Regions from separate parts of the Streptomyces sp. f51 genome, predicted to be linked through region 1. Evidence: riboswitches for the same ligand, from Rfam matches in the RefSeq annotation. Region 1 holds a riboswitch; each other region holds the start of a gene.
What was found. A riboswitch is a leader RNA that binds a small molecule or an ion and turns the genes downstream of it on or off. The one in region 1 is predicted to bind thiamine pyrophosphate.
Positions count from the first base shown of each region.

Region 2: another riboswitch for thiamine pyrophosphate. It lies ahead of WJM95_RS01345 (cytosine permease); the one in region 1 lies ahead of thiC (phosphomethylpyrimidine synthase ThiC).
Region 3: another riboswitch for thiamine pyrophosphate. It lies ahead of thiO (glycine oxidase ThiO); the one in region 1 lies ahead of thiC (phosphomethylpyrimidine synthase ThiC).
Region 4: another riboswitch for thiamine pyrophosphate. It lies ahead of WJM95_RS24115 (thiamine ABC transporter substrate-binding protein); the one in region 1 lies ahead of thiC (phosphomethylpyrimidine synthase ThiC).

Region 1 covers NZ_CP149798.1:3,659,050-3,666,463, forward strand. Annotated here, with positions in the region: gene WJM95_RS16000 (VWA domain-containing protein) at 1-415, opposite strand, end outside; gene WJM95_RS16005 (LysR substrate-binding domain-containing protein) at 412-1,356, opposite strand; gene WJM95_RS16010 (VOC family protein) at 1,545-1,940, shown strand; gene thiC (phosphomethylpyrimidine synthase ThiC) at 2,029-3,849, opposite strand; TPP riboswitch at 3,842-3,998, opposite strand; gene WJM95_RS16020 (YibE/F family protein) at 4,070-5,599, shown strand; gene WJM95_RS16025 (SsgA family sporulation/cell division regulator) at 5,682-6,119, opposite strand; gene WJM95_RS16030 (helix-turn-helix domain-containing protein) at 6,221-6,979, opposite strand.
Region 2 covers NZ_CP149798.1:292,968-300,381, reverse strand. Annotated here, with positions in the region: gene thiD (bifunctional hydroxymethylpyrimidine kinase/phosphomethylpyrimidine kinase) at 1-476, opposite strand, end outside; gene WJM95_RS01345 (cytosine permease) at 550-1,950, opposite strand; TPP riboswitch at 1,942-2,036, opposite strand; gene WJM95_RS01340 (alpha/beta hydrolase) at 2,258-3,079, shown strand; gene WJM95_RS01335 (phospholipase) at 3,283-4,650, shown strand; gene WJM95_RS01330 (hypothetical protein) at 4,786-5,307, shown strand; gene WJM95_RS01325 (sodium-dependent transporter) at 5,318-6,370, opposite strand; gene WJM95_RS01320 (phosphatase PAP2 family protein) at 6,387-7,229, opposite strand.
Region 3 covers NZ_CP149798.1:1,823,335-1,830,748, forward strand. Annotated here, with positions in the region: gene WJM95_RS08125 (NAD(P)/FAD-dependent oxidoreductase) at 1-335, shown strand, start outside; gene WJM95_RS08130 (hypothetical protein) at 367-1,392, opposite strand; gene metF (methylenetetrahydrofolate reductase [NAD(P)H]) at 1,449-2,372, opposite strand; gene thiE (thiamine phosphate synthase) at 2,502-3,161, opposite strand; gene WJM95_RS08145 (Rv2175c family DNA-binding protein) at 3,252-3,623, opposite strand; gene WJM95_RS08150 (FAD-dependent oxidoreductase) at 3,688-4,926, opposite strand; TPP riboswitch at 5,067-5,179, shown strand; gene thiO (glycine oxidase ThiO) at 5,177-6,343, shown strand; gene thiS (sulfur carrier protein ThiS) at 6,340-6,540, shown strand; gene WJM95_RS08165 (thiazole synthase) at 6,544-7,338, shown strand.
Region 4 covers NZ_CP149798.1:5,497,564-5,504,977, reverse strand. Annotated here, with positions in the region: gene WJM95_RS24125 (ABC transporter ATP-binding protein) at 1-87, opposite strand, end outside; gene WJM95_RS24120 (iron ABC transporter permease) at 88-1,686, opposite strand; gene WJM95_RS24115 (thiamine ABC transporter substrate-binding protein) at 1,839-2,897, opposite strand; TPP riboswitch at 3,019-3,124, opposite strand; gene rlmN (23S rRNA (adenine(2503)-C(2))-methyltransferase RlmN) at 3,218-4,324, opposite strand; gene WJM95_RS24105 (N-acetyltransferase family protein) at 4,568-5,068, shown strand; gene WJM95_RS24100 (GYD domain-containing protein) at 5,097-5,417, opposite strand; gene WJM95_RS24095 (carboxymuconolactone decarboxylase family protein) at 5,589-6,062, opposite strand; gene WJM95_RS24090 (DUF6233 domain-containing protein) at 6,248-6,598, shown strand; gene WJM95_RS24085 (hypothetical protein) at 6,595-6,858, shown strand; gene WJM95_RS24080 (phosphatidate cytidylyltransferase) at 6,926-7,414, opposite strand, start outside.

The DNA of each region.
Region 1 (7,414 bases):
AGGCCGTCTCCGTCGTCGCCTCCATGTCGAAGAACGCCAGCTCCTCCCCGGTCCCGGCGTCGAACAGCCTCAGTCGCAGACCCGACAGCTCACCGAAGGTGCCCCCGTCGGCGGAGGCGCCCAGGACCACCCGCTGGATCTCGGGCTCCAGGCCACGCAGATCCACCTCGACGGTGTCCGTCGTCTCCTCGCCCTCCCGCCGCTTGCCCGAGTGACGCACGGCCCCGGAGACGTGCCGGGGCTGGTTGTAGAAGACGAAGTCACCGTCGTCGCGCACCCGTCCGTCCGCGCGGAGCAGCAGGGCCGAGGCGTCGGCGTCCGGCGCTCCGGGGCCTCCGGACCAGCCGAGTACGACCCGCACCTGCCGTGCGGCAACGGGAAGGTTGGCGCCCTTGCTCATCGATGTCGGTGTCATGGGCCCAGTCTCCCCGCAGAAGCCGCCGGTGGATCCGACCGATACGCGGGCGGGTGAGAAGAGGCCGCCGCGTCCGTCGCGGCCCGCACGAACGCGCGCAGGCGCTCGCTTGTGTTGCTCTCCCTCCACACCAGTCCCCGTTCGATCGGCCGCGCGTCGTGGAGGGGGACGTAGGCGACATCGGGCCGTGGGTAGTACTGCCGGGAGTGTTCCCCGACCGGGAGGACGCCCCGGCCCATCGCGACCAGCGTCAGCATCTCGGAGAACGACCCGCCGACCGGCCCCTTGGGCACGGGCCGGCCCGAGGGGGTGTGATCCGGCGTTCGGTCGCGTTTGAACCCCACCGAGGTCACCTCGGGGTACTGCACCACGGGGTGTTCGGCGAGCACCTCGAGGGACAGCCGCTCCTCGCCGGCCAGCGGATGACCTGCCGCGACGGCCAGGACCCGGCTCTCCCGCAACAGCGCGGGACCACAGGCCATGCCGTCGAACGGGAACGAGGCGAGCAGCACGTCGATCGAGCCGTCCAGCAGACTCGCCCGCGAGTTGGACAGCTGGACCTCCCGCACCTCGACCCGGCAGTCGGGATGCCGCTCGCCGAACAGGCCGACCGCTCTGAGGAGTGCGGGCGCGGTCCATTCACCGAGGAAGGCGGCCCGCAGCTCTCCCGTGATCCCCCGGCCGGCGTCGGCCGCCCTTCGCAGCGCCTCCTCCATCCCGGCGACCAGGGGCGCCAGATCGTCCGCGAGCTGCCGGCCGACCGGGGTGAGCCGGACGGAACGGCTGGTGCGTTCGAACAGCAGGCCGCCCACTTGGCGCTCCAGTGCCTTGATCACCTGGCTGACCCGTCCGGTCGTGATCCGCAGGCGCTCGGCGGTGCGGCCGAAGTGCAGTTCCTCGGCCAGCGTCAGAAAGGTCTCGGTCTCCAGTCGCTCCAGCATGAATCCCCCGTCGTTAAATCTGGCTCAACAGTCGTGCAGCGATCACGTCTTGATGGCGTCCGCCCCGCGGCGGATCGTAGAAGGCGTCCGCACAGCCCGCGGGAAGGAACCGGGCGCGGCCGTGCCGACGTGATCGACCCGCCCTGCTCAGCGCGTGGCTCCCGCCACGCCGTCGACCTGGAGACGACATGACCACCGTGCGCGTGAAGGCCTTCGACCACCTGGTCCTCAACGTCCAGGACGTCGAACGGTCCCTGGCCTTCTACATCGGACTGCTCGGCCTGGAACCCGTACGCGTCGCCGAATGGCGGCGCGGCCAGGCCCCGTTCCCGTCGGTGAGGATCACCGCGGAGACCATCATCGACCTCGTGGCCCATGCCCCCGAGGGGTCCAACGTCGACCACATCTGTCTCACCGTGGAACCGCTGGACTGGGACCAGGTCATCGCGTCGGGAACCTTCACCGTGCTCGAAGGGCCCGTGCAGCGGTTCGGCGCGCGAGGCAGTGCCACCTCGGTCTACGTCCGGGACCCGGACGGCAACACCGTCGAACTGCGCTGGTACCCGCAGGACGTCACGCCGTGACCGTGACGAGGGCGACGGGCCCGCTCCGTGACCGGGTCGAGGGCGGCGGTCCGGGTCCCCGTCCCGGACCGCGCCCCCGTGGGGTGGCTCAGTCGGCCAGCGGCAGATACACGCGGTTGCCCGCCTCCGCGAACTCCCGGGACTTCTGGAGCATGCCCTCGGAGATCTCCTCGGCGGAGGCGCCGTCGGCCACGTCACCGCCGAACCGCTCGTTGATGTTCTGACTGATCTTCATCGAGCAGAACTTCGGCCCGCACATGGAGCAGAAGTGGGCCGTCTTGGCGGGTTCGGCCGGCAGCGTCCGGTCGTGGAACTCCCGCGCCGTGTCCGGATCGAGGGCCAGATTGAACTGGTCCTCCCACCGGAACTCGAAGCGGGCGTCGGAGAGCGCGTCATCCCATTCCTGCGCACCCGGGTGCCCCTTGGCGAGGTCGGCTGCGTGGGCGGCGATCTTGTAGGTGATGACGCCGGTCTTGACGTCGTCTCGATCGGGCAGGCCCAAGTGCTCCTTGGGCGTGACATAGCAGAGCATGGCCGTGCCCCACCAGGCGATCATCGCGGCACCGATGCCGGAAGTGATGTGGTCGTACGCCGGCGCGACGTCCGTCGTCAGCGGGCCGAGGGTATAGAACGGAGCTTCATCACAGATCTCCTGCTGAAGGTCGATGTTCTCCTTGATCTTGTGCATCGGGACATGGCCCGGGCCTTCGATCATCGTCTGAACCTGAAAACGCTTCGCGACCGTGTTGAGTTCCCCGAGCGTCCTCAACTCCGCGAATTGCGCCGCGTCGTTGGCGTCCGCGATGGAACCAGGCCGCAGCCCGTCTCCCAGCGAGTAGGTGACGTCGTACGCGGCGAGGATCTCGCAGAGCTCCTCGAAGTTCTCGTACAGGAACGACTCCTTGTGGTGCGCCAGGCACCAGGCCGCCATGATCGATCCGCCGCGCGAGACGATGCCTGTCTTGCGGTTCGCGGTGAGCGGCACGTACGCCAGGCGCACGCCCGCGTGGACCGTCATGTAGTCCACGCCCTGCTCGGCCTGCTCGACGACCGTGTCCTTGTAGATCTCCCAGGTCAGCTCCTCGGCACGGCCGTCGACCTTCTCCAGTGCCTGATAGAGCGGCACGGTCCCGATGGGAACGGGGGAGTTGCGCAGCACCCACTCGCGTGTGGTGTGGATGTTGCGGCCGGTGGACAGGTCCATGACCGTGTCGGCGCCCCAGCGGGTCGCCCAGGTCATCTTCTCGACCTCCTCCTCGATGGAGGACGTCACCGCGGAATTGCCGATGTTGGCGTTGACCTTCACGAGGAACCGCTTGCCGATGATCATGGGCTCGATCTCGGGGTGGTTGACGTTCACCGGCAGCACCGCCCGGCCCGCGGCGATCTCCTCCCGTACGACCTCGGGGTCGACGTTCTCCCGGACCGCCACGAACTCCATCTCGGGCGTGATCTCGCCGCGCCGCGCGTAGGCGAGCTGGGTGACCGCCTGCCCGGCACGTCCCCGGCGGGGCTGACGCGGCCGGCCGGGGAAGACCGCGTCGAGGTTGCGCAGCCCTCCCCGTGGGGCCGTGTGCTTGATCCCGTCGTCCTCGGGGCGGACGGGACGGCCCGCGTACTCCTCGGTGTCTCCACGGGCGATGATCCAGTTCTCACGCAGTGGCGGCAGCCCCCTGCGCACATCGGTGTCGACGGTCGGATCGGTGTACGGGCCGGAAGTGTCGTACAACGTCACGGACTGCCCGTTGGTGAGGTGCACCTGGCGAACCGGCACCCGCAGATCGGGGCGTGTGCCCCCGACGTACGCCTTGTGCCAGCCGATGGAGCGCTTGTCCTCGCCGTTCTCGGACGACGGGGGGACCCCGTCCGTCCGGTTGAAGGCAGGCGTGCGTACATCCTTGTCGGTCATGAGACCTACTCCCTACGCCGGCATTACCCGGTAACAGGTTCAGCGGTCGACGCAGCGGCTTCCGATCGCCGATGTTTCATGTGAAACATCGCGAAGACGGAGGTCAGCGCCCTCTCAGCCCGGTGCTCCGAGCTCCCGCGTGTGCAAAGGTGCCTCCACGCTAGCGTCATGTTTGGCGCGGTGAACAGAGGGCCCTTGACGTTCTTGCGATGATCGGGCGGTGACGACCAGCCGCCAGCACCCGTTCTCTCCGTCCGAGCCACCGCGCCGTTCCGGCTCCGACGGCGGCCGTGGGCAGGGCCGCGGCAACGGACCCGAGCATGAGCACGGGCCGGGGCACGGGCATGAACAGGGGCACGGGCACGGGCCCGAGAGCGACCATCACGGGTCCGGCGACGGCCACGGTCCTGGTCCGCGCCGCGGGCGGGACGAGCTCCCGAGCGCCGGGCACGGGCATTCCCACAGCCACGGTCCGGCAGCACCCGTCTCCCAGCGTCTGCGCAAGGTCATCGCCGCGGTGCTCATCCCCTTCGCGGCCGCGGTCGCGGTGGGACTGGTGGTGCTGTGGCCCGGCGGCGCTCCGGCCCACGAGCGCACCGGTGTCGGCTTCGACCGGCAGACCCAGCAGGCGACCGTCACCAGGATCGACCGGGTGGACTGCAAGTCCGTGAACGCCTCCTCGGGGGCCCAGGTCGGCGACACCTCCGCCGCCGGGGGCTCCGCGGCCCAGCGCCCGGCGGCGGGGGACTGCAAGAAGGCGACGGTCCGGATCGACACCGGAAAGGACACGGGCCGCACGTTCACCGAGATCGTCCAGCCGGATCAGTCACGGCAGTTGCACCAGAGCGAGAAGGTCGTCGTCGCGTACGAGCCCTCCGCCCCCAAGGACCTCCAGTACTCGGTCACGGACGCGAACCGGAAGCTGCCCCTGACGCTGCTCTCCGTGATCTTCGCGCTGGTCGTGGTGGTGATCGGGCGGATGCGCGGCGTCATGGCGCTGGTCGCCCTGGCCATCAGCTTCATGATCCTGAACTTCTTCATCCTGCCCGCGATCCTCCAGGGCTCGAACCCGCTGCTCGTGGCGGTCGTGGGGTCCAGCGCCATCATGCTGATCGCGCTCTACATGTGTCATGGTCTGTCGGCCCGGACGTCCGTGGCCGTGGTCGGCACCCTGCTCTCCCTGGTGCTGATCGGCCTGCTCGGCTCCGTCTTCATCGACTGGGCCGTGCTGACCGGCAACACCGACGACAGCACCGGCCTGATCCACGGCCTGTACCCGTCCATCGACATGAGCGGCCTGCTGCTGGCCGGCGTCATCATCGGTTCACTCGGTGTCCTGGACGACGTGACAGTGACGCAGACCTCCGCGGTCTGGGAACTGCACGAGGCGAACCCCACGATGGGCTGGCGCGGTCTGTACCGCGCGGGCATCCGTATCGGCCGCGACCACATCGCGTCCGTCGTCAACACACTCGTCCTGGCCTACGCCGGCGCCGCGCTGCCGCTGCTGCTGCTCTTCTCGATCGCGCAGAGCAGCGTGGGCACCGTCGCCAACAGCGAGCTGGTCGCCGAGGAGATCGTGCGCACGCTGGTCGGTTCGATCGGTCTGGTGGCCGCCGTACCGGTGACGACGGCGCTCGCCGCCCTGGTGGTCGCCGCGGACCGCGACGGGGGCGCGAGCGTCCCCGCTCAGACCGCGGCGGCCAGGCCCCCGGCACGCGCCGGCAAGGGACGTCGTCGCAAGCACTGACCGCCCGAGGAAAGTGCTGAAACCATCCTGCGTCGGCGGGCCTTGCGAGGAAGCGTTACGCCGCTCCGGGCCGGCCCCGGTGTCAGCCCGCGCTCTGTTCCTCGGTGAGGATGCGGTCGAGCACCGCGTCGAGCGATGAGTCGAATCCTTCGAGGGAGCGTTCCTGCCCGAGCGGCACGAGGCGGTCCGTGCGGTCGAGGAAGGCTACGAGCGGCGCGGTCCCGGACCGGAACAGCGCGTGATCGCCACCGACCTGAAGCCGGATCAGCACCTCCCCGAGCGCCTCGGGGTCGGCCGGAGCGATGTGCACATCGCCGTCACCGCAGGGCCTGCCCACTCCGTCGATCAGCAGTTCCCGCCCGAACACCCAGGTCACAGGCGCGTCGCCGGGCAAATGGAAGGTCAACCGCACGGCGTACGGATCACAGGTCTCGTATCGCAGTTCGACGGGAATGCGGAAGGACAGCTCCTCGGACACGAGGAAGCTCATCATGACCTCTGCCTGCACCGACTCGCGCATCGCCTACCCCGTCGTTTGCCGTCCACCGGCCAGGATTCATCCCACCCGACACTGCTGGAAATATTGCTCAACGTGCATGCTGGATTACAAGGAGTGAGTTTTCAGATACTGATAGAGAAGGCGAGTGTTCCTAGCAGCCGTCCGACCTCACCGTGCAGCCTCCGTGCCGCGGGCATCAGGCGGTCACCCTGGTGGGACGGAAGGGAGAAGGCCACAGCGGCGGCCGAACCGCCCGCGGTGACTGGGATCGCCGCGCAGACCGTGCCCAGCGCGTACTCCTGCCGCTCGACCACCGGTTCCATCCGGCCGGTCCGTTCCAGGCGCCGCAGCAGCCGGTCCTCGTCACGCACCGTGTACGGGGTGAGCGCCCGCACCGGGTAGCGGTCGAGGTGGTCACGCCGTGACTTGTCGTCGAGCTGGGCGAGCAGACACTGGCCGACCGCGTGGGCGTGCCCGGTCTCACGGAAGTCGGCCCACTCCTGGACCGCCGGGTTCGCCGGGCTGTCGACGACGCACAGGACCTCGATCTCGCCCTCGCGGTAGACCGCGTAGTACATGGGGGCGCCGATCATGTCGCGCCAGTGCGCGAGGGTGTCCCGTACCGCGCCGCGACGTTTCTGCCGGGCTCCGCTGGTGCTCAGCCGCTCGGCGGCCTCGCCGAGGAAGAACAGCCCGCTGTCACGGCGCAGATAGCCTTCGTGGACCAGCGTGCGCAGCAGGTGGTAGGCCGTCGGCAGGGCCAGTCCCGCCTCGCGCGCGAGCTGTTTGGCGGGGGCGCCCTGCTCACGCGAGGCGACGGCCTCCAGCAGACGCATCGCACGCTGCACCGAGCCGATCAGCGTGGTGGCGTGCGAGTCCAGGGGAGCGCCTTCGGGCCCCGGGGCGGGGGTGCGGGCGGGCCGCGCGGTCCTCGCGGGCGCGGAGGGGGAACTCGGGGCCGCCGAGGGCCTGGTGCGCCCGGAGAGCCCTTCCGCCGGCGCGGTGCGCCGGGCGGATTCCTCCACCGTCGCGGTCCGGGGCGGCGCCGGCTCCCTGGGGGATGCCGACGGGCCGCGGGAGGGCGGTGGCTCCCCCGGCGAGCTACGCGGCTGGACCGGTGGAACGCGTGCCGCCGCGGGCGTGCCCGGTCGCCGGAAGGGTGGAGCGACGGATGGTACGGGTGCGGTGTCGACCGTGGCCAAGGGGCACTCCGAAGAGCGAGGAGGACCGCCCGTGCGGGGAATCACGGGAGGGGGCTGTGCGCTGCCCGCGGGGTCGGCCCCGCGTCGGGTTCCGGACTCTAACGGCCCGTCACC
Region 2 (7,414 bases), 3.4 Mb from region 1:
CGGCGCATACCCGCCTCGTCGCTCACCTCCACCCCGGTGAGCTGGGCGACCTCGTCGAGATTCGGGGTGGCCACCGTCGCCCGCGGCAGCAGCCGGGTCCGTACGGCGTCGAGCGCGTCGTCGGCCAGCAGCCGGTCCCCGTGCTTGGAGACGCTCACCGGGTCCACGACGACCGGGGCGCCCACGTCGGAGAGCAACTCGGCGACGGCGGTGACCAGTCCGGGCGACGAGAGCATCCCCGTCTTGACGGCCTGCACGCCGATGTCGTCGACCACACTGCGGTACTGGGCCCGCACCGCGTCCTCGGACAGCTCCCAAGCCCCCTGCACGCCCACGGAGTTCTGTGCCGTCACGGCGGTGAGCACGCTCATCCCGTGAGCGCCCAGCGCGAGCATGGTCTTCAAGTCGGCCTGGATTCCTGCGCCTCCGCCGGAATCGGATCCGGCGATCGTCAGGACGCGGGGCGGTGTGGTCATGCGAGGTGTTCCTCTCGGGTACGGCCGCGGGCGCACGGGCCCCCGGCCGGCTGGGCGACGGGCGGGGTGGCCCTCAGGCGCGACGGCGCAACCGCAGCGGTGCGTACAGGGCGAGGGCGACGAGGAACGCCACGTAGTAGGAGAGGTCGGCTCCGTGCAGTGCGTCGGCGACCGGTCCGACGTACAGGCTCGTGTCCATGAACGGCACGGCCGCGCCGAACGCCCCGGCGAACGCCACGAGCGAGATCGGTCCGGAGCGCGGCGGGGCGGTCTCGGCGGCGATGTCGAGCGGGGCGCCGCCGCGCTCCCGCCTGCGGGCGATCCAGTCGACGACCACGATCGCGACGAACCCGGGGATCCAACAGCCCACGAACAGCAGCACGTTCTGGAACCGCGCCGTGGTGTCGGCGGCGTGCATCCACAGCACCAGCGGGAAGCCGAGCGCGGCGGCCAGGGCGGCGGCCACCGGACGCGGTATCCGGACACCGAGCGTCTGGAGGGCGAGGGAACCGCTGTAGTCGTTCATCGCGTTGCTGCACACCGCGGCCAGTGCCACCGCCAGCAGCCCGAACGCGCCGGCGGCACCGCCGCCCAGCAGGGCGTCCACGCCCGCAGCCGTCTGGTCGGTCAGCACCGACGCACCCCACAGACCGAGGACCTGCACGGCGACGAACGACGTGACCAGCCCGAGCAGGGTGCACCAGAACATCTTCGGGCGGGACGTGCCACGGGGCAGATAGCGGCTGAAGTCCGACGCGTACGGCGCCCAGGACAGCGACAGGCTCAGGGCGATGGTGCTGGTGAGCACGAACGCGCCCGCGCGGTCGGCACCGGCCGCGGATCCGGTCGTCGCGGGGTGGACCCCGTCGAGCATCCGCCAGGCGATCACCGCGAAGGCGACCGCGAGCACGAACGTCATGACGATCTGGAGGCGGTGGATGGCCTCGTAGCCGAGAACCCCCAGAGCGCCCTGGGCCAGCATCATGACGAGCACGCCGACCCAGAACGGCCAGCCGCACAGCCGCGCCAGCGCATCGCCCCCGAACAGGCCGATCAACGCGTCCCAGGCGACCGAGGACAGCCACTGGAGCGTGCCGGGCAGGACCACCGCCCGGCCGAACGCGAGCCGTGCGAGCGGGAGTTGGCCGGTGCCGGTGAGTCCGCCCCAGGTGCTGAGAGCGGCGGTCGGCAGCGCGCCGAGCACGGTCCCGAGGACGACCGCCGCGAGGGCGGTGGTGAAGTCCAGGCCGAGCGCGATCCCGATGGTGCCGGTGAACACGCCCGTCATCGTCAGGTTCGGGGCGAACCACACGGTGAACAGGCGGCCGGCGCCGCCGTACCGGTTGCTCTCGGGGACCGGCTCGATGCCGTGCCCCTCCACCCGCAGGTCGCCGGGTGCCGCGGGCATCCGCCCGTCGAAGACGGCGGGCCGGCCGTCGGCGGGCAGCCCGCCGGAAACATGCGCCAATGGCATGGAAGACATCCCTCCGCCAGTACGAACTGGTTCAGGTTCGACGGGTGTGATCTCAGCCCTCGGACGGGGCACCCCGTGTCCGGTACGACGGACACCCTAACCGTTCCCGGCGACGGAGCGGGAGCGGGTCCTCACCGACCAGGACCGGCGTGCGCCCGCGCGTACTCCGGTTCATTCGAACGGTGCGGGCGGACCGGTTCGCAGCGCGGCGCGTGCCGCCGCTCGGTACTGTCGGAAGTGATCGCCGCTCGTGCTCCGCTCCCGGGTTCCCGGACACCGGTGGCCGGGTGGAAGGAGGCAGGGTGCCGTGACCGTGATCTCCCTGAAGTCCGCGCAGGTGCGGGAAGGGCTCGCCCTCCCGTACGCCGAAGCCGGCTACCCCAGTGGTACGCCGGTCGTCTTCGTGCACGGTCTGGCCGACTCCTGGTGGTCCTTCGAGCCCCTGCTGAGGCGCCTGCCGGCGTCCCTGCACGGCTACGCGCCCACGCAGCGCGGGCACGGCGACGCCGACCGGCCGCCGGAGGGCTACGCGCCCGACGACTTCGCCGCCGACCTGGTGGCGTTCCTGGACGCCGTGGACGTCCCCCGCGCCGTCCTGGTCGGGGCGTCCAGCGGCGGCGTACCGGCCCGGATCGTCGCCGGCAGCCATCCGGACCGCATCGCCGGACTGGTGCTGCTCGGCGTCCCCGGCACTCTCGCGGACAAACCGGCCGTCACCGGACTGGTGAGCGCCATGGAGACCCTGTCCGATCCCGTGCCGCGCGCCTTCGTGGAGGACTTCCTGGCGGACACGGTGGCCCGGCCGATCGCCCGGGGGTTCGTCGAGACGATGATCGAGGAGAACCTGAAGCCGCCCGCGCACGTGTGGAAGGACACCGCCCGCGGTCTCCTCGACACCGATCTCCGCGCGACCCTCGGCGGCATCCTGGTGCCCACGCTCGTCATCTGGGGTGAACAGGACGAGTTCCTGCCGCGCGAGGACCAGCAGACCATTCTGGACGCGGTCCACGGCGCCGAATTCCTCGCCTACGCGGAGACCGGGCACTCCGTCCACTGGGAGCAGCCCGAACGGGTGGTCGCCGACCTCGCCGCCTTCGTCACCCGGATCGAGCACCCCGGCACGCGCTAGCCCCCTGACCTCACGGAATCGCCAACTGCGGTGCGGTGGCGCCGTGTTGACGGTAGACAGGACGCCGTGAACGCTGCGGCGACCCGTGCTCCTGCCCTCACCGACGCCCGTTGACGCGATATGTACCCCGGCTGTCCGCCGATGCCCACCGGCGTATGTCTGCATGGCATGCTCATGCTCCCCACAGGAAGGGATCACGTGCCATGAGACCGAGCCGACGCTCCCTGCTCGCCGCCACCGCCGTACTGGGATCCGTATTCGCCGTCCCCGCGCCCGCCGGCGCCGCCGAAGTCCCCGCCCCTGGCGCCTATTACGTCCAGAGCGCCGTCACGGGACTGAACGCCGCCGACAGTTCGGGGGCGGTCGTCCAGCACAACCCGAGGGGCAACGAGGACCACCAGCAGTGGACCCTCCGCCAGAGCGGCTCCTCCTCCGTGCTCGAAAGCGCCGACACCGCGGGCAGTTGTCTGGGCCGCTCGGGCGACCAGGCCCGTACCGTCGCCTGTACGAGCGCCGACGCGGCCTGGGAGGTGACGCCGAGCGGCGCCGACCAGTACACACTCAAAGTCCCCGGAACGAACAGCTACTTGACCGTCACCGACAAGCCCTCGGGTTCCAACTACCCGGCCCAGCTGGCGATCGGTTCGCCGGGCAGCCTCGCCTCCTGGTACCTCACCCCGGTCACGCCCCAGACCCGGCCGATGCCGGCCCAGGACCAGCGCACGCTGGACCAGGTCACGTTCCTGACCGCCCACAACGCCTACGCGAACGGCGTGGACGGCGGATTCGCCCCGCCCTTCGTCAACTTCTTCCCGAATCAGAGCCGCGGCATCAACCAGCAACTCGCCGACGGTGTGCGAGGGTTCATGCTCGACCTGCACCAGACGCCCGACGGCGCGATCCTCTGCCACGACAGCTGCACCCTGGTCAGCAAGCCGGTGGCGCTCTGGGTCGACCTCCAGCGCATGGTCGACTTCCTCAAGCAGCACCCGGACCAGTTCGTCACCGTGTTCCTGGAGGACTACGTCGATCCCGGCGTCCTGCGCGCCGAGCTCGCCCGGGTGAACGGCCTGTCCGACGTGCTGTACCGGCCGGATCAGACGGGCGTGCGCGAGCACGGCTGGCCGAAGCTGGCCGACCTGACCGCCGCCGGGCACCGCCTGCTCATCTTCACCGACCACAGCCGCGCCTCCGACGAGTCCGCCGGACTGACCCGGGACAGCTTCGGCGTCATGTACCAGCGCGAGTGGACCGTCGAGAACTACTGGTCCATGGGCTCGGGCCTCGGCTCCTCCGACTGGTCCTGCTACAGCCGCTGGTACGGCGCGGACACGAACGTACCGCTCACGCGCACCGAGCCGGGCTTCCGGCCCCTCTTCGTCATGAACCACTTCCGCGACGCCACCATGTCCGGGACCGCGAGCACGGACAACACCAAACTCGCGGACCGCGCCCGCCGCTTCTGCGAACCGGCCGCCCGCAAGAAGCCCAACTACCTGGCCGTGGACCGTTACGACCTGGGCAACCCGATGTCGGCGGTGAACACGCTGAACACGTACGTGTATCCGTAGCGGGGAGGAGGCCGGGAGTCCCACGGAGTCCGCGCCCGGACGCATCGACGACGTGGGGCTCGCGCCGCGGCCGAACGGGCTGGGCAACTCCTCGCGCACTAGGCAACTGACCAGAGGTGCCACACACTTCGAGTCATGGACAACGGTGCGTTGTGGGTGGCCGTACTGACCGCCGGCACGGCGGTGGTCGCCAGTTGGGTCACCAGCAAGGGCAACGCGCAGGCCGCTCGTGTCCAGGCCCAGGCCACCGCCGAGGCCGAGCACGTCGCCCGAGAACGCGAGGCGCGCAGGGCTACGCAGCTGGAATTCATCCAGGAGGCCAACGACATGGGGATTCTGTACCGCCGGATCCCCAAGTATCTGGATGTCGAGGACCAGGCGGCGCGGCAGGCTTCCCTCGCTGAGCTCCGGGATCAACTCCGTGACTCCTACGGCCCCTTCCTGCGTGCATTGGCGGTCGTCTCGCTGGAATGCCACCCCGGTCCGGTGGCGGCGGCGAACGCCGTCCACGGGGCCACGGGCGAGGCATACGCCCGCCTTGCCGCAGCCGAGCGCGACATCCGAGAGGCCGACGGTTTCCGCCGTGCCGCCGAGGCGTACCTGGCGGCGGTGGACGCCTTCGTCGTGGCGGCACGGCGGGCGGAGCACGCGAGATAGACGGGTGCGCTCATCGGGGGCCACGACGGGCCGGGCTGCCGGTCCGATGGCGGCGTCCGGCCCATGACCGTGACGAGAACGGTCGGCGAGGGTGGCGGCCCGCGCGTACCACTCGGCCCGCGGCCGCCTTCTGCAACAGGCTGTACGCCAGCACCGGGAGCAGGACGTGCGGCCGGTCGGGGAGTGTCGTCGTGATGAGGACGGCGCCCGCGCTGCTGTTGTTCATGCCGCAGGCCAGGGTGACCGACGCTCCCGCCGGTGCGTCGAGGCGCAGGGCGCGGGTGGTGACCAGGCCCAGCGCGAACGACAGTCCGCAGACGGCGGCCGCGACGCTCACGGCGGCGGTGAACAGGACCGGTTCGGGGTGCGCGAGGAACGGTCCGAGGGCTCCGCTCGCGTTGACGTAGGTCAGAAGCAGTGAGGCGAGCATCGCCGCGGGAGCCGCCGTGCCGACCAGGAGGGAAGCAGGGCGGCCCGGCAGCACCAGCCGGCACAGGATTCCCGCGCCGCACGGAAGCAGTACCCCCGTGAGGGCGAATCCGCTGCCGGCGGTACGGGCCGCCTCCGCGAGCGAGCCCGCGTACGGGCCGTGCAGCAGCGGGCACAGGGCCGCCAGTGTCACCGGGAGGGTCAGCGGACTGACGAGGGTGGACGCCAGGACCAGGCCCACCGCCGTCGGCTGGCAGCCTTCCCCCTTGCCGGTCCACACCGTGGCCCCGGCCGCCACCGGCATCGCGACGATGAGGATCATCGCCGTGACCAGCCCGCTTCCCCCGTCGCTGTCGGGTGACTGGCGCAGCGCGAACGCCACGCCCGGGATGATCAGCAGCGGTGCCACCAGGTGCAGGACGAGGCCCGTCAGCAGCGCCGTGGGACGGCGGACGAGCGCGCGCAGTTCGCTCAGCGGCACTTGCAGTCCCGCCGTGAACAGGACCAGGGACAGCAGGAACGGAGCCGTCGTGAAGGGGATTCCGGGTAACGAGGAGGCGCCGAGCCAGTGGGTGCGGCGCAGCCACAGGCCCGGGGCGGGCACGGTCGCGGCGGCCAGATAGGCGCCGCTCACCGCCCAGCCGAGGTGGCTACGGAGCAGCGTGAGGAGGGACGTCGTGCGGGTCGCGGGGGTCCTGGGGGCCGCCGGGGTCGCCGGGCTCGTCCGGTTCGCCGGCTTCACGGGCCTCACCGGGACCTGGGTGATGGCCTGGTGCTTGCGCTGCTTGCGGTGCATCGGGGCGCTCTTCCGTCGTGGGGCCTGGGCGGAGACGGGGCGCCGATATCGCGGAGTAGGTGGACGGGAGGAAGCGCGTGAGGACGTACAGGAGCAGGCTCAGCCAGCAGACGGCGAACAGCCAGCCGCCCACGACGTCCGAGAACCAGTGGACGCCCAGGTAGACACGGGAGAGGCCGACCAGCACGGCCCAGCAGCCGACGAGCAGCACCAGAGCCCTTCTGGACTGCGGCGCGCGGGCGATCACCGCGAAGATGAGCACTCCCGCGGTGACGGCCGAGGTGGTGGTGTGACCGGACGGGAACGACCAGCCCGAGGCATGGGTCGCCCAGTCCGCCACGGGCGGCCGCGGCCGGGCGACCAGTGACATCACAGTGAACCGCAGGGCCTGTGCGGCCGCCAGCACGCCCACGCAGGCGGCCACGGCGCCGACCCGCTGTCGCGTCGTCCGTCCGAGGAGGAGACCGGCCGCCACGACCAGGGCGTACGGGACGGCTCCCGTGCCGGTGTAGGTCACACCGCGCGCCAGGGCGAGCGCCATGTCCGGGCGGTGCGCGACCGACCAGGAGGCCAGCTGGGAGTCGACGAGCAGGGGAGCGCCCTCGCGACCGGTCACGATCAGCGTCAGCAGCACGAACGCGACCAGACTCCCCACCGCGGTCGACGCGGCGAGGTCGCTGGTGCCGTGGCGCTTCACGGCCGGGCCGTGAGGGCCTCGGCCGCGCGCGCGGGTGCGACGCCCGGGACGGCTGACATGGGCGTGGCCCCTTTCCACGGCGGACACGGGCACGCGGCGGCACACTCCGCCGACGCCACCTGCGTCGCCTGCCTCGTCGATTTCGTCTACACAACTGTAGACGATTGGCGGCGGGGATCGTTCCC
Region 3 (7,414 bases), 1.8 Mb from region 1:
CCGGCGCGCGGGTGTCGGGCAAGGACGTGGAGCGGGTTCTCGAGGCCGCCGGGCGGGCCGTGCCCGGTCTGGGCGACCGGCTTCTGTGGCACGAGGTCCGTACCCCCGCCGACATCGCGGAGGAGACCGGCGCGCGGGACGGCGCGGTTCCCGCTCCCGCGCTCGCGGCGGCGGAGGGCCGGCTGCTGCACCCGTCGAACACCACGCGGATACCGGGGCTCTTCGCGGCCGGGGGCTGGGCCCACCCCGGCGGCGGTCTGCCGCACGCGGGCATGTCGGGTGCGCTGGTGGCCGGGCTGATCGTGGAGGGACCGGACTTCCGGGGCTCGCAGTGACCGGCGCCGGGGGCCGGGGCGGCGCGGCGGGTCAGTAGCGGTACTGCTCGTCGTACCCGGCGTTTCCGTTGCTGTTGCCGTTGCCGTTGCCCTGGTACGGGTACTGCTGCTGCTCGGGCGGGAGTTCGCCGCCGTACTCGTCGGTGCGCTGCTGCGGCACCCAGACGCCGCCGGCCGGGGTCTCGCCGCCGTACGTGCCGGTGGCGTACTGCTGCTGGTCGTAGTTCTGCTGCTGCGCGTACTGCTGCTGGTCGCCGCCGTTGTAGGCGCTCTGGTCGTAGGTGGCGCCCGGGTACTGCTGCCCGGTGTACGGGTCCGTGTAGCCGGCGTACTGCTGCTGACCGTTGCCGTAGGCGTACTGCTGCTGGTCGTAGCCCGTGTAGCCGTCGTACCCGTAGGCCTGCTGGTTCTGCCCGGTCGCGTACGCCTGCTGGTTCTGGCCCGTCGCGTAGGCCTGCTGGTCCTGGGAGGCGGCGGCGCCCGCGTAGGACTGGTCGCCCGCCCCGGAGTACGCGGTGGTGTCGTAGACGCCGTAGGAGCCGGTGTCCTCGGGCAGGGGCTGCGGTTCGTACACCGAGGTCGACTCGGCGGCCGTGGCCTCGGCCGGCTCCGGGGGCGCGAAGCGGTCGGACGGGGCGGGCGCGGGCGTGAAGACGTCGTCCTCGTCGGCGATGTACGGGTCCTCGCGCCGGTAGGCGGCCACCTCGACCTCTTCGAGGTCCTGGCTGTCGTCGAGCTCGTCGGCCTCGTCCGGCTCGCCGCGGCGGCGCTTGCTGAGCTTGCCGGGCCTGTCCTCCGCGCCGGGGCCCTTGATGGCCCAGCCCTGCGCGAAGCCCTGGCGGAACGACAGCGTCACATACGTCTGGCCGACCGTGAAGGCGGCCGCGCCCAGGCCGATGACGGGAACCGAGTGCATCAGGACGCCGAGAACCACACCGAGGAAGCCGACGAAGGCGAGCAGCCGGAAGCGCAGTCGCGCCTTGTACTGCAACAGCACCTCGCCGAGCAGCCACAACGCGACGATGCCGAATGCCAGATAGAGGACCGTCAAGCCCATGTACGCCCCTCTCCCAGTGGCCGCTCCGCAGTGTGTCGTACGCGGGTGCGACCGGTCTAGGCCTGCTGCGGGTGATGCAGGCCCAGATTCTCGTAGATTTCCAGCGTCGCCGTGGAGTTGTTGAGCGTGATGAAGTGCAGTCCGGGGACTCCCTCGGTCAGCAGCCTCGCGCAGAACTCCGTCGCGAACTCGATCCCAATGGAGCGTACAGCCGCCGGATCGTCTTTGACTGTGAGGATCCGCTCTTTCAGGACGTCCGGGAACGAAGCATTCGAGAGTTTGGGCAGCCGTTCCAACATCTTCACACTTGTCACGGGCATGACCTCCGGGATGACCGGAGTCGCGCACCCCGCGGCGTCGACCCGGTCACGCAGACGGAGGTAGGACTCGGGCTGGAAGAACATCTGCGTGATCGCGTAGTCGGCGCCTGCACGGCACTTGTCGACGAAGTGCGAGACGTCCAGGTCCCACTCCGTGGAGCGGGGGTGCATCTCGGGGAAGGCGGCCACTCCGACACAGAAGTCGCCGGATTCCTTGATGAGGCGCACGAGTTCGGCCGCGTAGGTCAGGCCCTTGGGGTGCGGGACCCACTCCCCCATGGGGTCGCCGGGCGGGTCGCCGCGCACGGCGAGCATGTTGCGGATGCCCGCGTCCGCGTACTGCCCGATGATGTTGCGCAGCTCGGCGATGGAGTGGTTGACCGCGGTGAGGTGCGCGACCGGGGTGAGGGTGGTGTCGAGGACGATCTGCTCGGTCTCCTTGACCGTGCCGGCCCGCGTCGAGCCGCCGGCTCCGTAGGTCACGGAGACGAAGTCGGGGGCCACCGCCTCGACCCGCCGCAGCGCGTTCCACAGGTTCCGCTCACCCTTGGGGGTCTTCGGCGCGGAGAACTCGAAGGAATAGGTCTGTTTGCCGGTCGCGAGCATGTCGCGCACCGTGCGCGCACGATCAGTCCTGGTGGAAGCGGATCCGAGGGCCATACTGGCAGGTTAGCCAGAGGGCGTCGGTCACCCAACCGAACCGCTGACATTTGTCCGATCTGTCGAGTTCTTGTCCACCCCTCGGACAGCGGCCCCTCCGGGACGCCCGCGCGGGCTCCTTCGGCGCCGCTACGCCGTGCGCAGCCGCTTGGCGAACTCCGCCGCCGCCGCGCCCGGGTCGTCCGCCTCGGTGATCGCCCGGACGACGACGACCCGGCGGGCACCGGCTTCGAGCACCTCGTCCAGCCGGCCGAGGTCGATGCCGCCGATCGCGAACCAGGGACGGGCGGTGCCGAGGGCCGCCGTGTGGCGGACCAGGCCGAGTCCGGGCGCGTGCCGGCCGGGCTTGGTGGGGGTGGGCCAGCAGGGGCCGGTGCAGAAGTAGTCGACGCCGTCCTGGACGGCGGCCGCCTCGGCCTCGGCCCCGGAGTGCGTGGAGCGGCCGATGAGCACGTCGTCGCCGAGGATCGCGCGGGCCGCGGGGACCGGGAGGTCGCCCTGGCCCAGGTGGAGGACGTCGGCGCGGACGGCGTGGGCCACGTCCGCGCGGTCGTTGACCGCGAGGAGCTTGCCGTGCCGGGCGCAGGCGTCGGCGAGAACCCGGAGGTGCTCCAGTTCCTCGCCCGCCTCCATGCCCTTGTCGCGCATCTGCACGATGTCGACGCCGCCCGCGAGGACCGCGTCGAGGAACTCGGCGAGGTCGCCCTGGCGTCTGCGGGCGTCCGTGCACAGATAGACGCGGGCGTCGGCGAGGCGCTCCCGCGCGGTCGTGGCGGCGTTCTCGGGCATGCGTGGGTCCCCCGTTGTCGGTGCGCGGGGAGCGCGGCGGCCGGAATGGTCCCGCCGCCGTGCTCCCCGTGCCGGACGGTCTCGAACAGGTCAGACGGCGAGCGCCTGGGCGCGGCGCTTCACCTCCGTGCCGCGATTCTCGCTCAGCGCCTGCGCGGGGGTGCCGGGCAGGGTCGGGTCGGGGGTGAAGAGCCACTCGAGGGCCTCTTCGTCGGAGAAGCCGTCGTCCCTCAGGAGCGTCAGGGTGCCGGCCAGGCCCTTGACGACCTTCTGCTCGTCCACGTCGATGAAGTCGGCGGGGACGTGCAGCGCGCGGTTCTCACCACGGCGTACGGCGATCAGCTGGCCTTCCTTGACCAGCTGCCGGACGCGTGTCACCTCGACGCCGAGCTGTTCGGCGATGTCGGGGAGGGTGAGCCAGGCGGGGACGAGAGCATCGATCTTTGCGTCAATCTCGGTCACGGGACAAGCGTGCCATCCCGGACCGACAGTCGGAAGCCGAGGGCGTCCGTACCGGGGTTCCCGGTCAGGCCGTGGCGCCCTTCAGCGGCCTCGCCGGGTCCGCGAGCAGCTCCGGGTCCATGACCGCGCCCGCCTCGATCAGCCGGCGGCCCTGGGCCAGATCCCTCGGACGGCCCACCGCCAGGAGGGCGACGAGCCGCGTCTCGCGGAGCCAGCACACCGACCAGGAGGCGCCCGAGGGGTCGCCGCGCCACACCAGGGTGTCGGCGGGCGCGTGGTGGCCGACGTACTGCACGAAACGGCCGAACTGCTCGGACCAGAAGTAGGGCACCGGGTCGTAGGCGGCGGGCGTCTCCCCGACGATGTTCAGGGCGACCGTGCGGGGGCCCTGGAGGGCGTTGTCCCAGTGGTGGACGAGCAGGCGTTCCTCGTAGCGCCCGGAGGGGAAGGACGCGCAGTCGCCGACCGCGTAGACGTCCGGCAGGGAGGTGCGCAGGTGGTCGTCGGCGACGATCTCCCGGTGGGCGCCGAGCTCGATCCCCGAGCCGGCGATCCAGGCGGTGGCGGGGCGCGCGCCGATACCGACCACGACGGCGTCCGCGGGCACCCGGGAGCCGTCGTCCAGGACCACCGCGCCCGGCTCGACGCGCTCCACGCGCGCGCGGGTGCGCAGCGAGGCCCCGCTGTCCGCGTACCAGGCGGCCATCGGGGCGGCGACCTCGGCCGGCAGCGCCCCGGCGAGCGGCCGGTCGGCGGCCTCGACGACGGTGACCGCGCAGCCCGCCTCGCGCGCCGCCGTGGCGAACTCGGCGCCGATCCAGCCCGCGCCGACCACCACGATGTCGTGCTGCCGGGCGAGGACGGGACGCAGCCGGTCGGCGTCGTCCAGGGTGCGCAGCAGATGCACCCCGGGCACGCCCTCGGCGCCGGGGAGCCGGATCGGCTCGGCCCCGGTGGCGACGACCAGGACGTCGTACGGGACGGGTCCCGCGTCGGTGTCCAGTTCGTGCTCGCCGGGGCGCACGCCGAGTGCCTCGCTGCCGAGCCTGAGGTCGATGTCCAGGGACTCGAAGTCGACGTCGAACGCGGAGCCCTCGGCCTTGCCGAGCAGGACGGCCTTGGAGAGCGGCGGCCTGTCGTAGGGCTGATGCGGCTCCGCGCCGATCAGTGTGACCGTGCCCGTGAAGCCCTGTTCGCGCAGGGCGACCGCGGTCTGCACCCCGGCCATGCCCGCGCCCACCACGACGACCCGCCGTGCCGCGGCGCTCCGCGGCGGGGACTGTGCCTGCGTCTGATCGCTCACCCGATCACCATAGACACGTGACGATCCGTCAGTCAGCGGACGTGCTCGGTGACCTGTTCCACACGACCGGTCCCGGCGGCCGCGCCACGGGCGGAGGCTCCCTTACCGGCACGGACGGGGGCGGGCTAGGGTGGCCGACGTAAAGCACTCGCGGGAGCCCGGACGGACCGGGCTGAGAGGGAGGCTGGGCGGCCTCCGACCGTACGAACCTGATCCGGGTCATGCCGGCGAAGGGAGGGGCTGGACGCCCATGCCGTCTGCACGTACGTCGGACGTCCTCGTCGTCGGGGGCGGGATCATCGGCCTGGTGACGGCCTGGCGGGCCGCGCAGCGCGGGCTCGCCACCGCGCTCGTGGACCCCGAGCCGGGCGGCGGGGCCGCCCGGGTCGCGGCCGGGATGCTGGCCGCCGTCACGGAGCTGCACTTCGGCGAGGAGACCCTGCTGGGCCTCAACCTCGCCTCGGCGCGCCGCTATCCGGACTTCGCCGCCGAGCTCACCGAGGCGACCGGCCGGGACCTCGGCTACCGCAGGTCGGGCACGCTGGCCGTGGCACTGGACGCCGACGACCGCGCCCATCTGCGGGAACTGCACGCGCTCCAGGTCCGCTCGGGGCTGGAGTCGGAATGGCTGAGCGGCCGTGAGTGCCGCCGTCTGGAGCCGATGCTCGCGCCCGGGGTGCGCGGGGGCCTGCGGGTGGACGGCGACCACCAGATCGACCCGCGCCGCCTCGCCGCCGCCCTGGTCACCGCGTGCGAGCGGGCCGGGGTGAGCGTGCACCGGACCTGGGCGGAGCGTCTGACCGTCGTACGGGACCGGGCCACCGGGGTCGTCACCGCCGAGGGCACCGAGCTCGGCGCGGACCGGGTGGTGCTCGCCGGGGGCAGCCTCAGCGGGCGTCTGGCGGGCGTGCCGGACGACGTCGTGCCGCCGGTGCGCCCGGTCAAGGGGCAGGTGCTGCGGCTGACCGTGCCCGGGCGCTACGCCCCGTTCCTCAGCCGGACCGTCCGGGCCGTGGTGCGCGGCAGCCACGTCTACCTGGTGCCGCGAGAGAACGGCGAGCTCGTGGTGGGCGCGACCAGCGAGGAACTGGGCTGGGACACCACGGTGACGGCCGGTGGCGTGTACGAGCTGCTGCGCGACGCGCACGAGCTGGTCCCCGGGATCACCGAGCTGCCGCTGACCGAGACCCGCGCGGGGCTGCGCCCGGGCTCGCCCGACAACGCGCCGCTGCTCGGCCCGAGCGCGCTGGAGGGACTCCTGCTGGCCACCGGCCACTACCGCAACGGCGTGCTGCTGACGCCGGTGACCGGTGACGTGATGGCCCATGTCCTGACCACCGGCGAACTCCCCGCCGAAGCCCACCCCTTCACCCCTCTGCGCTTCGGCGCCACGGCCCGCACGGAGCTGCCCGTATGAACATCGTCGTCAACGGGGAGAGCCGGCGGATCGCCGCGGGCACCGCTCTGGACGCGCTCGTCGCGACCCTCACCCCCTCGTCGTCCGGGGTGGCCGCCGCCCTGAACGAGACCGTCGTCCCGCGCGCGCGGTGGTCGTCCACCGCGCTCGCCGAGGGCGACCGCGTCGAAGTCCTCACCGCCGTCCAAGGAGGCTGACCCATGGCAGACGATCCCTTCGTCCTCGGCGGTACGGCCTACGCGTCCCGGCTGATCATGGGGACGGGCGGCGCGCCCAGCCTCGACGTGCTGGAGCGCTCCCTGGTCGCCTCGGGCACGCGGCTGACGACGGTCGCGATGCGGCGCGTGGACGCCTCCGTGCACGGTTCGGTGCTCTCGGTGCTGGACCGGCTGGACATCCGGGTCCTGCCGAACACGGCCGGCTGCTACACCGCGGGCGAGGCCGTGCTGACCGCCCGGCTGGCGCGCGAGGCGCTGGGCACCGATCTGGTCAAGCTGGAGGTCATCGCCGACGAGCGCACCCTGCTGCCCGACCCGATCGAGCTGCTCGACGCGGCGGAGACACTGGTGGACGACGGCTTCACCGTGCTGCCGTACACGAACGACGACCCGGTGCTCGCGCGGAAGCTGGAGGACGTGGGCTGTGCGGCGATCATGCCGCTCGGCTCGCCCATCGGGTCCGGGCTCGGGATCCGCAACCCGCACAACTTCGAGCTGATCGTCGAGCACGCGCGCGTGCCGGTGATCCTGGACGCGGGAGCGGGTACGGCGTCGGACGCCGCGCTGGCGATGGAGCTGGGGTGCGCGGGGGTGATGCTCGCCTCGGCGGTGACGCGGGCGCAGGAGCCGGTGCTGATGGCGGAGGCCATGCGGCATGCGGTGGAGGCGGGGCGGCTGGCGCGGCGGGCGGGGCGCATCCCCAGGCGGCACTTCGCCACGGCGTCCTCCCCCGTGGAGGGCATGGCGGCACTGGATCCGGAGCGCCCGGCGTTCTGACCTCACCGGGCGGACCGCGGCACTCCGATCGCCCGCGCCGGCTGAGCCGGGACGCTCCTGGCGCCCGCGCACCCGC
Region 4 (7,414 bases), 1.8 Mb from region 1:
CTCGTGCTCGGCGACCTCCAGGTCGACGGCGTCGAGCACGGCCTGTCCGCCGAAGCGTACGGTCGCGCCCTGAAGGCTCAGCAGCATCTAGAACTCCCCGGTCCGGTCGGTCCGTACCCGCTCCAACAGCAGCAGCGACACCGCGCAGACCACCATGAGGATCGTCGAAAGGGCCATCGCCTGGCCGTAGTTGAGATCGCCGGCCCGTCCGAGCAGCCGGGCCACGGCGACCGGCAGCGTCGGGTTGTCGGGCCGCGCGATGAAGACGGTGGCGCCGAACTCCCCGAGCGAGACGGCGAAGGCGAAGCCCGCCGCGATCAGCAGGGCGCGCCGCACCATCGGCAGATCGACCTCGCGCCACACCCGCCAGGGCGACGCCCCGAGGACGGCCGCGGCCTCCCGCAGCCGCCCGTCCACCGCGCGCAGCACGGGCAGCATGGTCCGTACGACGAAGGGCACGCCCACCAGGGCCTGCGCCAGCGGCACCAGGATCCAGCTCGCGCGCAGGTCGAGCGGCGGCTTGTCCAGGGCGATCAGGAATCCGAAGCCGACCGTCACGGCGGAGACGCCGAGCGGCAGCATCAGCAGCGCGTCGAAGCCCCGCATCAGACGCCCGGCCCGCCGGGTGAGGGCGGCGGCGGCCAGGCCGCCGATGAGCACGGCGATGGCGGTGGCGGCGAGCGCGTACTCCAGCGAGTTGCCGACCGCCTCGATGGGGGCGACGAGGAAGACGCTTCCGTCGTCGTGGGCCAGGGCCCGGTAGTAGCCGAACCCGGGGGCGCCGAGGGAGCGCTGCACGAGGACGGCGAGCGGCAGCACCAGCAGGACCGCGATGCTCGCCAGCACGCCCGCGAGCAGGGCCCACTGTCCGGCGCCGCGCGGGCGGCGCGCGGTGGTGCCGGGGGCGACCAGGCGCAGGGCCGTCTCCCGTCGGCGTACGGTCGCCGCGTGCACGGCGAGGATCGCGCCGACCGCCACGAACTGGACGATCGTGAGGACCGCCGCCGTGGTGAGGTCGAAGATCTCGGAGGTCTGCCGGTAGATCTCGACCTCCAGGGTCGAGAAGGTGGGGCCGCCGAGGATCTGCACCACACCGAACGAGGTGAAGGTGAAGAGGAAGACCATGAGGGCGGCGGCGGCCACGGCGGGTCCGAGCGCCGGCAGCGTCACCTTGCGCCAGGCGGCGAGGCGTGAGGCGCCGAGCATGCGCGCGGCGTCCTCCTGGCGCGGGTCGAGCTGCGACCAGAGCCCGCCGACGGTCCGTACGACGACCGCGTAGTTGAAGAAGACGTGCGCGAGCAGGATCGCCCACACCGTGGTGTCCAGCCGTACGCCCCACAGTTCGTCGAGCAGTCCGCCGCGGCCGACCAGCGCGAGGAACGCGGTGCCGACGACCACGGTCGGCAGCACGAAGGGCACCGTCACCACGGCCCGCAGAACCTGCTTGCCCCTGAAATCGAAGCGCGCGAAGACATACGCGCCGGGGAGCGCGACCAGCAGCGTGAGCGCCGTCGAGGCGAGCGCCTGCCAGGTGGTGAACCACAGCACGTGCCGGATGTCGGACCGGGTCGCGACCTCCCAGATCCGGCCGAGCCGCCAGCCGCCGTCCCCGTGGAGGCCGCGCGAGACGATCGCCGCGACGGGATAGGCGAAGAACACCGCGAAGAACGCGACGGGCAGCGCCATGAGCGCGAACCGTGCCGCGTTCCCCGCGCGGTCCCGGCGCGGAGCCCGCCCGGCGCCGGGCCGCCCGGCGGCTCCGCCCGGCCCCGCCGGTGCGCCGGACCCGGCCGGTGCGCCGGACCCCGCCGGCCGGCCGGCCTTCGCCTTCGCGTCGGCTACTTCAGTACGAGCGAGGTCCACGACTTGACCCACTGGTCGCGGTCGGCGGCGATCTTCGCGGGCGTCAGGGTCTCGGGATCCTTGGCCTGCGGACCGTACTGCGTGAACTCGGCGGGCACCCGCGCGCCCTCACGGACCGGGTAGACGAACATGTTGAGCGGCATGTCCTCCTGGAACTCCTTGGTGAGCAGGAAGTCCAGGAACGCCTTGCCGCCCTTGGCGTTCGCGGCGTGGCTGAGCAGACCCGCGTACTCCACCTGCCGGAAACAGGTGCCGTCCGCGACCCCGGTGGGGGCGGTGGCGGGCTTGGGGTCGCCGTAGATGACCTCGGCGGGGGGCGAGGAGGCGTACGAGACCACGAGCGGCCGGTCGGCCTTGGCCTTCTTGCCGCCCGCGGACCCCGAGAACTCGTCGTTGTACGCCTGCTCCCAGCCGTCCACGACCTTCACGCCGTTGGCCTTGAGCTTCTTCCAGTAGCTCTCCCAGCCCCCGTCGCCGTAGTGCGCGGCGGACCCGAGCAGGAAGCCGAGGCCGGGCGAGGAGGTGGCGGCGTTCTCCGTGACGAGGAGGTTCTTGTACGCGGGCTTGACGAGGTCGTCGAAGGACCGCGGCGGCGTCAGCTTGTGCCGGGCGAACCACGCCTTGTCGTAGTTGACGCAGATGTCGCCCGTGTCGATGGGGGTGACCCGGTGCTTGTCCTGGTCGATCCGGTACGCCGGCTCGACCTGGTCCGTGCCCCTGGCCGTGTACGGCTGGAAGATCCCGTTGTCGAGCGCGCGGGAGAGCAGGGTGTTGTCGACGCCGAAGAAGACATCGCCCTGGGGGTTGTCCTTGGTCAGGACGGCCTTGTTCACGGCCTGCCCCGCGTCGCCGTCCTTGAGGACGCGGACCTTGTAGCCGGACTGCTTCTCGAAGTCCGCCAGGACGCTCTTCGACACGGCCCACGAGTCATGGCTGACCAGCGTGACCGTCTTCGAGTCGCCCGAGCCCGCGGCGCCGGACGAGCCGCACGCGGACAGCGCGGGCAGGGCGACGAGCCCGAGGCCGGCGGCCATGACGGCGAACCTTCTGCCGCCGCTGACGGTGGTGGTGATGCTCACTGATTCCTCCTGGGTGACCAGGAAGAGACGCGGCCCTGCCCGGGACCTCTGACGGTTCCCGGGCAGGGCGCAACAGCTTGAGTAACGACCGAACTTCCTACCCAGAATGACCTGGGCAAGGTTCAGAGGGTCTGCGGTCTGTCCCGCACTCTCAGCGCTGTGGCGCTCCCCTGTCGGAATATGAAGATGTCGGACGGTGCCGTCACCGGACGGTGAACCGTCCGGCCGCGGCGGCGCCGGACCCCGCGACAGGCGGGGGACCGACTCGGTTCAGCCTACCGCTCGGTCGCGGCGAGCTGACCACACGCTCCGTCGATCTCCTGGCCCCGGGTGTCCCGGACGGTCACGGTGACGCCGTGGGCCGCGATGGCCTCGACGAACGCCTTCTCGTCCTCGGGCCGCGAGGCGGTCCACTTCGAGCCCGGGGTCGGGTTCAGCGGGATGAGGTTGACATGCACGGGCTTGCCCTTGAGCATCCGTCCGAGCCGGTCACCACGCCACGCCTGGTCGTTGATGTCGCGGATCAGGGCGTACTCGATGGACAGACGGCGCCCGGACCTGTCCGCGTACCCCCAGCCCGCGTCCAGCACCTCGCGCACCTGCCACCGCGTGTTCACGGGGACGAGGGTGTCGCGCAGTTCGTCGTCCGGGGCGTGCAGCGAGATCGCGAGCCGGCACTTGAAGCCCTCGTCCGAGAACCGGTTGATCGCGGGAACCAGGCCGACCGTCGAGACGGTGATACCGCGCTGCGACAGCCCCAGCCCGTCCGGCTCCGGGTCGGTGAGGGCACGGATCGCGCCGACCACCCGCTTGTAGTTGGCGAGCGGCTCGCCCATCCCCATGAAGACGATGTTGCTCAGCCGCGCGGGGCCCCCGGGGATCTCGCCGTCGCGCAGCGCGCGCATCCCGTCGACGATCTGGTGCACGATCTCGCCGGTCGACAGGTTCCGGTCGAGGCCCGCCTGTCCGGTGGCGCAGAACGGGCAGTTCATCCCGCAGCCGGCCTGCGAGCTGATGCACATGGTGACCCGGTCCGGGTAGCGCATCAGCACGGACTCGACGAGCGTGCCGTCGAACAGCCGCCACAGGGTCTTGCGGGTGGTGTCCTGGTCGGTCGACAGGTGCCGCACGACCGTCATCAGCTCGGGAAGCAGCGCTTCCTGGAGCTTGCCGCGCGAGGCGGCCGGGATGTCCGTCCACTCGGCGGGGTCGTGCGCGTACCGGGCGAAGTAGTGCTGCGAGAGCTGCTTGGCACGAAACGGCTTCTCACCGATCGCGGCAACCGCCTCTTTGCGCTCGGCGGGCGTGAGATCGGCAAGGTGCCGCGGCGGCTTCTTGGCTCCGCGCGGCGCGACAAAAGTGAGTTCTCCGGGCTTCGGCATAACCCTTCCAGTGTCGCAGATCAACAGCACCGGCCCGGGCCGGTGCCGGTTGGGGGCGCTTCCGTGGACCCACGCCCGTCCCATCTGCCCGTGTTCCAGACCGCATTGACACCTGTCGATACAGACGTTGCGTCTCGAGGCGGCATTCGTCAACATAGAAGGATGTCGAAGCAGGAAGTCGTGACGCCTGGACAGGGCGGCCGTTCCGACGGCTGCCGTCCCGGCGGGATCCGCGTCGCCCCGATGACGGCCGAGCACGCGGACGAGGTCCTGGCCATCTACCGGCACGACATCGAGGAGGGCGACTCCACCTTCGAGACCACGGCTCCGTCGTGGGAGAAGTTCGACGGGGCCAAGGTTTCGCAGCATCGCTATGTCGCCTTGGAGACTCTGAAGACTCCGGACGCCACGGACGCCCCCGGCAGCGTGCTCGGCTGGGTCGCCGCGGCGCGGGTCTCGGACCGCCGCGCGTACGCCGGTGTCGTCGAGCACTCCGTGTACGTACGTCCGGACGCGCGCGGCCGGGGCATCGGCCGCACCCTCCTGGACACCTTCATCGCCTCGACCGAGGCCGCGGGCATCTGGACCATCCAGTCGGGCGTCTTCCCCGAGAACACCGGCAGCCTCGCCCTGCACAGAGCCGCGGGATTCCGGGTCATCGGCACGCGCGAACGCATCGGCCGGCGTCACGGCACCTGGCGCGACGTCGTCCTGATCGAACGCCGGAGTCCGGTGGCCTCGTGACCGGGCCCCGGAGTCCCGCCGGATCCCGCTACGCGCCCGGCGGGCGGAAGGAGACCTGCCGCCGGGCCGCCTCGTCGATCTCGTCCGGGGTGAGAAGCGGCGTTGCCCGGGTGTGCAGCGCGCCGCTCGCCTTGACGCTGAGACTGACGGCGGCCATGGAGACCGCGTCGGGGAAGTCGAGGACACACACGAAGTCGTCCTCCCCGAAGGAGAAGTACATGGCCTCGACACTCCCGCCGAGGCCCGCGACGACCTGTTCGACGGCGGCGCGACGGCCGCTCGCGCCTTCCTTGAGCAAGCCCTTCGCGCCCTCGGGCGTGTAGCGGGCCTGGATGAGGAACTTCGGCATCGGGTGCTCCCTGCCCGTGACATGTGCGGTACGCGGATGACCTTCCCGCTGCCGCACCGGCCACCGATCGGCGAGCGGAGGATTCACCCGCACGGCTCCCGCGACCACCGGGGCGCCCCGGGCGGGCCCGAACGGCCGATGCCGCCGGGCCGCCCGGGCACGTATCACCGGTTACGCGAACTGGCCGGGCCGGTAGTCGCCCGCGGGCTGCTGGATCATCACGTTCGCGCGGTTGAAGGCGTTGATGAGCGCGATGCAGCACACCAGCGCGGCGAGCTGCGCCTCGTCGTAGTGCTTGGCGGCGTTCGCCCAGCACTCGTCGGTGACGCCACCGGCCGCGTCGGCGATCCGGGTGGCCTGCTCCGTCAGCTCCAGGGCGGCGCGCTCGGCGTCGGTGAACACGGTCGCCTCCCTCCAGGCCGCGACCAGGTTGAGGCGCACGGAGGTCTCCCCCGCGGCCTCGGCGTCCTTGCTGTGCATGTCGGTGCAGAACCCGCAGCCGTTGATCTGGCTGGCTCGGAGCTTCACCAGTTCCTGGGTCGCGTGCGGCAGCGTCGAGTCCGCGAGCGGCCTGCCCGCGGCGACGATGTGCTTCATGACCTTGGCCGCCACCGGGTCGGCGAAGAGGCTGAGACGAGCTTCCATGGTGCGCTCCCTGGGTCGTTGTCGTGGCTACACCTGGATGACGGAACGGCCCGGCGGGATGTGACCGGCCCGGATGTGACCTGCGTCTCCTCCGGGGGGAGCAGGGGGAGGCGCCCCTCCGGGAAGGAGAACGGACACACTCCGGATGCTGTCGGGACCTCCCACCAGGGCCTAGAATCGAATATGTGTCCGAAAAAGTGTCCCGCCTACAGCACCTGCGCAGCGTCCGCGCCTGGCTGCTCTGGCAACTGCGCCGCACCGACGACACCATCGCCGAGCTGGAGCGCCAGGAGGTCGCCGCCACCCGTGCGGCCCATACGTCTCCCCCGGCGCCGCGCGGCTGGAAGCTCGCGATGCACCGGGCGGCCGGTGGCGGTACGAGCGCGGGCCCGGACGCCGTCCACACGGACGACTGCGGCCTGGCGGGGAAGAACACGAAGCCGCTCGCCCGTGAGCAGGCCCTGCGGGCGATCACCGAAGACGGCGTCACGGCATGCCCGTACTGCCGCCCCGACACGGATCTGGGTGTCCTGTGAACCACGAACACATCCCCACCGCGCCCATCGTCGTCGGCCGCCCGGCCGCCGCCGGAGGCCGTCGCGTGACGATCGGCGGGCGGAGCGCCGGCATCGCCCACAGCGACGCCGACGTGGTCGAGTTCCTGCGCCGCGCGGGCCTGCCCGACGCGTGGGACCACCTGGACGACCCGCAGTGGGTGGAGTGGCAGGGCGGCGGACCCCGCACCTACGACACCACCCCTCCGGGTCACGGGGATCACGGTGAGGTGATCGGATGACCCGAAGGGGTGGTGTCGTGGCGGTGCCTCGCGGATACGAGGGTCGTAAGCGCGTGCGGAAAAACGATCAGCCGGATCCGACGAAGAGGACCAGCAGCAGCCAGACGACCGGAGCCGTCGGGAGCAGGGAGTCCAGCCGGTCCATGATGCCGCCGTGGCCCGGCAGCAGCGTGCCCATGTCCTTGATGCCCAGGTCCCGCTTGATCATGGACTCGCCGAGGTCACCGAGCGTGGCGCTGGCCGCGACCGCGAGGCCGAGGACCAGACCCTGCCACCAGGTGCCGTCGTCGATCAGGTACTGCATGCACAGCGCACCCGCCACCATCGCGAACGAGACCGCTCCGAACAGACCCTCGCGGGTCTTTCCGGGGCTGATCCGCGGGGCCAGCTTGTGCTTGCCGAAGCGCCAGCCGATGGCGTACGCCCCGGTGTCGCTGACGACCGTCAGGAGCAGGAAGGTCAGCACGCGGCTCGGGCCGTCGTCGGCCGTGAGCATCATGGCCACGAAGGTCGCCAGGAACGGCACGTAGAAGGCCGCGAAGACCCCCGCCGTGAC